Nodosilinea sp. E11: one gene and its partner. The protein of the gene in region 1 interacts with the protein of each later gene in a pairwise test. Links are inferred from orthologs where the notes say so. Each region holds a gene or a part of one and is shown in the gene's direction. Other genes may lie near its edges.

Region 1 (4,700 bases):
CATGGCTATGGCGATAATCTTCCACAAAGGTGAGCAATGGTTGAGGGAGAGAGATTGACACTTTGGCAACCTGCATAAGCTTTACCCAGTAGGAAACATGGTCATACTTACTATGCCACCAGTTTAGCGCTATCGTTTACCCGCTGAATGCACCGCCTAGGTCAGGTGCTCCCCCTGCTCTTTGAGCCAATCCCACACCCGGTCTACCAAATCGCTGGCGTCGGCATCGAACCACTGCACCGTGGCCCGGTTGCGAAACCAGGTGCGCTGGCGCTTGGCGAACTGGCGCGTGTGCTGCACAATCTCTGTCTGGGCCGTGGCGAGAGAACTATGGCCTTGCAGATGGCGCAGCATTTCGGCATAGCCCAGGGTTTGCAACAGCGGCAGATCAGAACCGTACTTGCCCACCAGACGCGTGACCTCTTCGACGAAGCCAGCCTCGAGCATGGCCTGGGTACGCCTGGCAATGCGTTTTTCTAAGGCTAGCGGATCGCAGTCGAGGGCCAGGTACAGCAGCGGATAAGCCGGTGGAGCTTCGCCCTGGAGCGTAGAGATGGACTGACCAGTGACGTAATACACCTCTAGGGCGCGCCCAGTACGCACAGGGTCGTTGGGGTGAATGCGATCGGCAGCGGCGGGGTCGAGACTTTTGAGCAGGGCATAGCAGTGGGGTTGGCCCAAAGCCTCAAACTGCCGCCGCAGAGCGGGCTGAGGAGCCACCGGGGGAATTCGCAGTCCTTTCACCACCGCATCTATATAGAGACCGGTGCCGCCCACTAGTAGCGGCAGAGTGCCCGCTTGGTGAAACTGCTGGATCAACGTCTGGGCCTGGCGCTGATACTGGGCCAGGGTGAGGGTTTCGGTGGGATCGCAAATGTCGATTAAATAGTGGGGAATCTGCTGGCGATCGCAGGCCAGAGGTTTAGCAGTGCCAATGTCAAACTCTCGATAGACTTGTCGGGAGTCGGCGCTAAGAATGACAGCCTCGCTATCTGAGGCCAGGGACAGGCGCTGGGCTAGGGCGATCGCCAGAGCAGACTTGCCCGTAGCTGTAGCCCCGCCAATTATCACCAAGAACGGTACAATTGAACTAGTGATACTGTCGGCTTGGGGTAGTGATTCTAGTTGAGAAAATTTTGGTAGATGCATCCCTAGCTCATTCTTCGCCTGAAGCTGCCTTAGGAACCGCCGTGGCCGCTTTGTGCTATAATTTTCTAGCGTTTTAGCCTGTCGCGCAGTCAGGCGGCTTAGGGCTCATTTTTGGAGCGTATAACATGACAACCGACTACGGTGCTGATCAGATTCAGGTTCTAGAGGGGCTTGAACCTGTACGGAAACGCCCAGGTATGTACATTGGCAGCACGGGGCCACGGGGGCTTCATCACCTAGTGTACGAGGTCGTCGATAACTCCGTAGACGAAGCGCTGGCAGGGCACTGCGATCGCATCGATATTTCCCTCAATGCCGACGGCTCGGTCAGTGTAACCGATAATGGGCGCGGCATCCCCACCGATATTCACCCTCGCACCGGCAAGTCGGCGCTCGAAACGGTGATGACCGTGCTGCACGCCGGGGGCAAATTTGGCGGCGGCGGCTACAAAGTGTCTGGCGGTCTCCACGGCGTCGGCATTTCTGTCGTCAACGCCCTGTCGGAGTGGGTTGAGGTCACGGTGTGGCGCGAGGGCAAGGCCCACAAACAACGCTTTGAGCGGGGCGTGCCCATCGGCGATCTCCAGGTTGAAAAAATTACCGAAAAGCGCCAGGGCACCTCGGTAACCTTTTTGCCCGACACCGAAATCTTCCACAACGGCACTGAGTTTGACTACGACACCCTGTGCGGGCGGCTGCGAGAGCTAGCCTACCTGAACGCGGGCATTCAGGTGATTTTCACCGACTACCGCCTCGATGTGATCAAGTCAGACACCCCCAAGGTGTCCACCTACCACTACGCGGGCGGCATCATTGAGTACGTCAAGTACATCAACAACGACAAGCAGCCGATCCACGACGAAATCATTCACATCTCCTCCGAGCGCGATGGAGTGCAGGTAGAGGCAGCGCTCCAGTGGTGTATAGACGCCTATTCTGACAACCTGCTGGGTTTTGCCAACAACATTCGCACCATTGACGGCGGCACCCACCTAGAGGGGCTCAAGGCGGTGCTCACCCGCACCCTCAATAACTTCAGCCGCAAGCGCAACAAACGCAAAGACGCCGACTCTAACCTGGCCGGTGAAAACATCCGCGAGGGGCTGACGGCGATTATTTCGGTCAAGGTGCCCGACCCTGAGTTTGAGGGCCAGACCAAGACCAAGCTGGGCAACACCGAAGTGCGCGGCATTGTCGACTCGCTGGTGGGCGAGGCACTGACCGAGTACCTCGACTTTCACCCCGGCGTGGCCGATGCCATTCTAGAGAAAGCGATCCAAGCCTTTAACGCCGCTGAGGCGGCCCGCCGAGCGCGGGAACTGGTGCGCCGCAAGTCGGTGCTAGAGTCGTCTACCCTACCGGGCAAACTGGCCGATTGCAGCAGCCGCGACCCCAGCGAGTCTGAGATCTTTATCGTAGAAGGTGACTCAGCCGGCGGCAGCGCCAAGCAGGGGCGCGATCGCAGGTTCCAGGCCATTCTCCCCCTGCGGGGCAAGATTCTCAACATTGAGAAAACCGAAGACTCGAAGATCTACAAAAACACCGAGATCCAGGCGCTGATCACCGCCCTGGGCATGGGCATTCGCGGCGAAGAGTTTGACTCGTCACAACTGCGCTACCACCGCATTTGCCTAATGACCGACGCCGACGTGGATGGAGCCCACATTCGCACCCTGCTGCTGACCTTCTTTTACCGCTACCAGCGCGACCTGGTCGATCAGGGCTATATCTACATTGCCTGCCCGCCCCTCTATAAGGTGGAGCGGGGTCGCAACCACTGGTACTGCTACAACGAGCGCGAGCTGCAAAACCTGATCACCAACGAGTTTCCGGCCAACGCCAACTACACGGTGCAGCGGTTTAAGGGTCTGGGCGAAATGATGCCTCAGCAGCTGTGGGAAACCACCATGGACCCCACCACCCGCACCATGAAGCGGGTGGAGATTGAAGACGCTGCCGAGGCCGATCGCATCTTTACGATCTTGATGGGCGATCGCGTTGCCCCCCGCCGCGAGTTCATTGAGACCTACGGCCCCCGTATGAAGCTGGAAGATCTCGATATTTAGCGGAACGGCCAAAAGCCAGCAAAAACCCGGTTTCTTTTGCACGCACAGGCTGCTGGCCTAGGGCAGAAAAGAAACCGGGTTTTTTGGTATCGCCGAAACAGACTCTACTTCAGCATCTCCAGGTTGCGGACTGCGCCCTGGTCAGCGCTGGTAGCCAGTAGGGCATAGGCCTTGAGTGCTGCCGTCACTCGTCGCTGGCGGGGCTCGGCGGGCTTCCAGGCGGCGTCGCCTTTCGCCTCCATGGCGGCACGGCGCTGGGCCAGTTCCTGGTCAGAGATATCGACGTTGATCGTGCGGTTGGGAATGTCGATCACGATGCGATCGCCCTCTTCCACCAGGGCAATGTTGCCCCCCGCCGCCGCCTCAGGCGAGGCGTGGCCAATGGAGAGGCCCGAGGTGCCGCCCGAGAACCGCCCGTCGGTGAGCAGAGCGCAGGACTTACCCAGCCCCTTCGACTTCAGGTAGCTGGTGGGGTAGAGCATTTCCTGCATCCCCGGCCCGCCCTTTGGCCCCTCGTAGCGGATAATTACCACGTCTCCCGCCTGTATCCGGTCGTTGAGGATGGCGGTGACGGCGGCATCCTGGCTTTCAAAGATGCGGGCAGGCCCTTCAAACACCCGCAGAGTCGAGGTCGGCACGCTGGTGGTATAGCGCAACTGCTCCGCCTCGAACATACTGACGTCGATACCTGCGGTCTTGACAACGCAGCCATTGACGGCCAGATTGCCGTAGAGCACGGCCAGGCCACCGTCGTGGGAATAGGCATGCTCCACACTGCGAATGCAGCCCGACTGCCGATCGAGATCGAGCGTAGGCCAGCGCGTGTCTTGGCTGAAGGCCACCTGGGTGGGAATGCCCGCTGGGCCAGCCCTAAAGAAGGTGTGAACGGCTTCGTCAGCCGTACGGGTCACGTCCCAGCGTTCCAGGGCTTCCTTCAGGGTAGGGCTGTGAACCGTGGGTATGTCGCTGTGCAGCAGCCCGGCTCGGTCGAGCTCACCCAGAATGGCGTACACACCCCCAGCTCTATGCACATCCTCGACGTGGTAGTCGGGGGTGTTGGGGGCCACTTTGCACAGCTGGGGCACCTGCTGCGACAGGCGATCGATATCGGCCATGGTGAAGTCAACCTCGGCTTCGCGGGCGGCCGCCAGCAGGTGCAGAATGGTGTTGGTAGAACCACCCATGGCGATATCCAGCATCATGGCATTCTCAAAGGCTTTGAAGCTGGCGGTGGAGCGGGGCAGCACTGACTCGTCGCCCTGCTCGTAGTAGCGGCGGGTGATGTCAACGATGGTGCGGGCGGCGGTGAGAAACAGATCTTTGCGATCGAAGTGGGTGGCCAGGGTGGTGCCGTTGCCCGGCAGCGACAGGCCGATCGCCTCGGTGAGGCAATTCATCGAGTTGGCGGTGAACATGCCCGAGCAAGAGCCGCAGGTGGGGCAGGCGGAACGCTCATACTCTTCAACCAGTTCGTCGCTCATGGTG
Region 2 (4,975 bases), 450 kb from region 1 along the record:
AGTCTGCCTTGGCGCTGATTCAACCACAGGTCGTAGTTTAGGGCACTGCCATACTGCACGTAAACGGGGCACCGCTACACCCCCAACCGCGCGGCGATCGTGGCGAGCACTGACTGGCTCAGCGCGTCGTAGTCGTAGCCGCCTTCGAGGCCAAAGAGAATGTTAGGCGTGACACTCAAGCACTGGCGGGTGAAGGTGCCATAGTCTTGAGGATTGAGGTTAACGCTGGCCAGGGGGTCGGCGGCGGTGGCATCGTACCCGGCGCTGACAATGAGTAGATCGGGCCTGAATGCCTTGAGAAAGGGAATCACCTTTTGCTCAAACTGGGCGTCATAATCGGCGCTGGCGCTGCCGGGGGGCATGGGCAGGTTCAGCACGTTGCCGTGAAAGCCGGTCTCGCTGCTGTGGCCGGTGCCGGGATAGGCGGGCAGCTGGTGGAGGGAGCAGTAGGCGATCGCCGCATTCTGCTCTACCAGGGCCTGGGTGCCGTTACCGTGGTGCACATCCCAGTCGAGAATGGCGACGCGGTTGATGGTGGATTTTTCTAGGGCGTAGTGGGCGGCGATCGCCGCATTCGAGAATAGACAAAAGCCCATGCCGCGATCGCGCACTGCGTGATGCCCCGGTGGCCGCGCCAGCACAAAGGCCGAGTGCCCAGTTTCGAGCACGTAATCCACACCGTCGAGCCAGGCGCTCACCGCCAGCCGCGCTACAGCGTAGCTGGCCTCAGACACCACCGTATCGCCATCAATCTGACCACCGCCAGTATGGGCAATTTCCCGCAGGGCCGTGACATAGCGAGGGTTGTGGATCTGAGCAATCAGGCTGTCTACTTCCCCTCGCTGAGTCACCGGAGTAGGCTCTCGCCAGTCCAGATGATCGGCCCAGGGCGTCTGCTCTAGGGCAGCCACAATAGCCTTTAATCGACCTGCGTTTTCGGGATGAAAACTACCCGTGTCGTGAGTCAAAAAAACAGGTGAATAGATAACGGCAAAATTAGCCAGGGTGAAAGCATGGTGCACGGTGAATTTAGGGGTGGTGAACGGCAGCAAATTGGCGATCGGTCTATGGTGGCAAAACCTCCCCCTGCCAAGGATCTTGCGGCTCTGGCTCCACCATAACTCTCAATAATTTGAACCGGGGAATTTGTGCTAAAATATAACTCACATGAGTCCGCAAAAAACATACTAATCAAGCGCTATTCAGCACCGCTCGGTGCGAGGGTCTGACTAGCGCTTTGTTGTTCGCAAAATCGGAGTTTTTTAGCCTATGGCTACCCCAGAAGAGCGCATCGTTCCTACCGATCTGCGCAACGAAATGTCACGCTCTTACCTGGAATACGCCATGAGCGTGATCGTGGGTCGAGCGCTGCCAGACGCCAGGGACGGGCTCAAGCCAGTGCACCGCCGCATTCTCTATGCCATGCACGAGCTGGGGTTAGCCGCCGATCGCCCCTTCCGTAAATGCGCCCGTGTGGTCGGGGAAGTGCTGGGTAAGTATCACCCCCACGGCGATACGGCGGTGTACGACGCCCTGGTGCGCATGGCCCAAGACTTCTCCATGCGCGTGCCGCTGATCAACGGCCACGGCAACTTTGGCTCTATCGACAACGATCCCCCGGCGGCGATGCGATACACCGAGTGTCGTCTGCAATCGCTGACCAGTGACTCACTGCTCCAAGACATCGAGTCGGAAACCGTCGATTTTGCCGACAACTTCGATGGCTCTCAGCAAGAACCCGTGGTGATGCCCTCGCGGCTGCCCCAGCTGCTGCTCAACGGCTCTTCGGGCATTGCCGTGGGTATGGCCACCAACATTCCGCCCCACAACCCCGGTGAGCTGATCGACGGCGTGATCGCGCTGATCAACAACCCCGAGATCTCCACCGCTGAGCTAATGGAGATCATTCCCGGCCCCGACTTTCCCACGGGTGGGCAGATCTTGGGCCGCAGCGGCATTCGCGATGCCTATATGACTGGGCGCGGCTCGGTTACCATGCGCGGCGTCGCCACCATGGAAACCATTGAGCACCGGGGACGGCCCGATCGCGAAGCCATTATCATCACCGAGCTGCCCTACCAGACCAACAAGGCGGGCATGATCGAGCGGATCGCCGAGATGGTGAACGAGCGCCGCTTAGAGGGCATTTCTGACATTCGCGATGAGAGCGATCGCGACGGTATGCGCATCGTTATCGAACTCAAGCGCGACGCCTACCCCCGCGTCGTGCTCAACAACCTCTACAAGCAGACGCCCCTACAAAACAACTTCGGCGTCAACATGCTGGCCTTGGTGAACGGCGAACCCCAGCTGCTCGGCCTCAAGCGCATGCTGGAGGTCTTCCTGGAATTCCGCGAAGAGACGATCATTCGCCGTACCCGCTACGAACTGCGCCGAGCCGAAGAAAAAGACCACATTCTCCAGGGCTACCTGATTGCCCTGACCAACCTAGATGCCATCATTGCGCTAATTCGTGGGGCCGCCGACACCCCCGCCGCCAAGCAAGAGCTGATGGACACCTACAGTCTCTCGGACTTGCAGGCCGACGCCATTCTGCAAATGCAGCTCCGTCGCCTCACCGCCCTAGAGGCCGACAAAATTCAGCAGGAACACGAAGATCTAGTCGCCAAAATCACTGACCTGCAAGATATTTTGGCCCGCCGCGAGCGCATTCTTGAAATCATTACCACCGAGCTGGGCGAGCTCAAGGCCAAGCACGATAGCCCCCGCCGCACCGTGATCGAGGTAGATGACGGGGAACTCACCGACATCTCGCTGATTGCCAACGAGCAGGTGGTCATTCTCGTCACCGACCAGGGCTATATCAAGCGCATGCCGGTGGCCACCTTTGAGGCTCAGAGCCGTGCCACCCGAGGCAAGGCTGGGGCCAAAATGAAGGAAGACGACGCGGTGCAGCACTTCATCACCTGCTACACCCACGACTATCTGCTGTTCTTTAGCGATCGCGGCGTCACCTACGCCCTGCGGGCCTACCAAATTGCCGAAGGTTCTCGCGCCGCTCGGGGTATGCCGATTGTGCAAATGCTGCCCATACCCAAAGAAGAGGCGATTACCTCGGTGCTAGCGGTGCGCGAGTTCACCGACGAAGACTACCTGGTGATGCTCACCCAGGGTGGCTTTGTGAAGAAAACAGCGCTGTCGGCCTTCAGCAACATTCGCACCAACGGACTGATTGCCATCTCCCTCGAAGAGGGCGATTACCTCAAGTGGGTGCGCCTGGCCCGCAATACCGACAGCATTTTGATCGGCTCGCGGCGGGGCATGACGATTCACTTTAAAGCCAGTGACGAGCAACTGCGACCCCTGGGGCGGCCCACCCGGGGCGTGCGGGCGATGTCGCTGCGCGATGGCGACGAGCTGATCAGCATGGATATTTTGCCCAGCCAGGTGGTCGAAGCGGTGGTGCAGGCGGCTGAAAATGACGAGGATGACGAAAGCGTTGCGGGCGGCAACGAGGGCGGCCCCTGGGTGCTGGTAATCACCGCCTCGGGTCTGGGCAAGCGGGTGCCGGTGGCCAAGTTCCGGCTGCAAAATCGGGCGGGTATGGGCCTGATGGCGATCAAGTTCCGCAAGCGCGACGATACGTTAGCCTCACTGCTGGTGGTTGGCGAAGGCGATGAGCTGATGCTGGTCACCAACCGAGGCATCATCATTCGCCAGCGGGTGAACGATATCTCGATTCAGTCGCGACCTGCGACGGGGGTGCGTTTGCAGCGGCTGGATGGGGAAGATGCGATCGCTGCGGTGGCTGTCGTGCCCCCGGCTCTACAGGTAGAAGGGCTTGACGATGCCGTTGAGGCAATCGAGGCGATTGAGGAGGCTGCCGAAGATAGAACCGTTGTCGACGTGATCGCCGTAGAAGGGGCGACCGAGGAGGAATAGCCCGCTGGGTCGTCCAGGGGTGTAGTGAGGAAATAGCTCACTCAGGCTGACGGTCGCCTTAGCCTAGGGGCACAGGCGACCGTTGCTGTAAGCGTTCTGGCATTGCGGCAGGCCCAGCCAGAGAACTGCCTACGGCATCGCTGGGCTGGGGTTGAAAACTGGCCCAACGATTGAGGTACTGAGTCAAGTGGCGATCGCCCTGGGCAATCCTTTCTACTAGCAGGGTCTGCACCCTGGCGGTTTCGGCCTGGTGCTGCTCTTCGCTAAAGAATCCGGCAAACCTGGCCGCTCGCAACCACACCAGGTAGGTGCTCAAGGCATCGTACTGGCTCTGCGCCACGATCGATTCCAGATTCCCCTCTACCCACCAATCCACCACATCGTGAGGTTCTGGCCCTACCTGACCCGGAATGCCCATGGCTGCCGCCAGTTCGTGCAGGGAGGGGGTGGCAATGCCCCAGCCGCTGAGGGCACTTTTTAGGTCAATGTGGGCGTCGCTGTGGCGGCTAAAATAGTCGTTCCCCCACCCTTTGTCAGCCCGACGGCAAAAATCTGCCGCCGAAATACCTGCCACCAACCCCCGCTGAAGCAAGACCGGCAGGTCGGCAGTTTGCGAATTAAACCCCACCAGCTGCGGATGGTGCTGCCCTAGGTAGCCCAGGAACGTAGAAATCAGTTCCCCTTCGTCCATCAGCTGATCAAGCTGTCTCGGTAGCGTGGTCAGCCGCAGGTGGATATTGCCATCGGGTTGCTGCTCTCGAACCACTGCCGAGACCGCAACCACGCGGCACAGTGCCGTTTTGAGATGGGGACGAGGTTTGTCTGCCGTGGCCCCAGCCTTGGCCCACATCACGTCAAACACCTCAGCCTCCGATAGCGTGGCGGCCAGGCCGTACACTCGCCGTCCCGAGGCCGGGTCAGGCACCCACTCTAGATCAAAGGCGCATACTTGCCGACCAACAGATTTAAACATAACGGCTCCCTGGGCTGCACTAAAAACTTACCTAGGCCATGCCCAGGCGCTGTTTCTAACATTCCCAGCCCCATCAGCTAAGCCGCTAGGGAACCTGCC

Evidence for each region.
Region 2: the proteins of gyrB (region 1) and gyrA interact in binary tests that used the Escherichia coli proteins (3 or more experiments, as listed by UniProt). The link is inferred for Nodosilinea sp. E11 from one-to-one orthologs.

The regions. Positions count from the first base shown.
Region 1 is NZ_CP136520.1:1,438,514-1,443,213, forward strand. What follows is about bases 819-3,744. They hold gyrB (DNA topoisomerase (ATP-hydrolyzing) subunit B), read left to right. Parts: upstream 819-1,274; coding sequence 1,275-3,215; downstream 3,216-3,744. Other genes in these bases: miaA (tRNA (adenosine(37)-N6)-dimethylallyltransferase MiaA), read right to left, coding at 819-1,068; ilvD (dihydroxy-acid dehydratase), read right to left, coding at 3,320-3,744. In the rest of the region: RRF56_RS08695 (ribbon-helix-helix domain-containing protein), read right to left, coding at 1-61; more of miaA, read right to left, coding at 157-818; more of ilvD, read right to left, coding at 3,745-4,700. UniProt on the Escherichia coli protein: DNA gyrase negatively supercoils closed circular double-stranded DNA in an ATP-dependent manner to maintain chromosomes in an underwound state.
Region 2 is NZ_CP136520.1:1,890,719-1,895,693, forward strand. The notes cover bases 903-4,103. They hold gyrA (DNA gyrase subunit A), read left to right. Parts: upstream 903-1,269; coding sequence 1,270-3,903; downstream 3,904-4,103. Other genes in these bases: RRF56_RS10665 (histone deacetylase), read right to left, coding at 903-968; RRF56_RS10675 (hypothetical protein), read right to left, coding at 3,962-4,103. Also shown: RRF56_RS10660 (SulP family inorganic anion transporter), read left to right, coding at 1-41; more of RRF56_RS10665, read right to left, coding at 75-902; more of RRF56_RS10675, read right to left, coding at 4,104-4,876; RRF56_RS10680 (sirohydrochlorin chelatase), read right to left, coding at 4,962-4,975. UniProt on the Escherichia coli protein: A type II topoisomerase that negatively supercoils closed circular double-stranded (ds) DNA in an ATP-dependent manner to maintain chromosomes in an underwound state.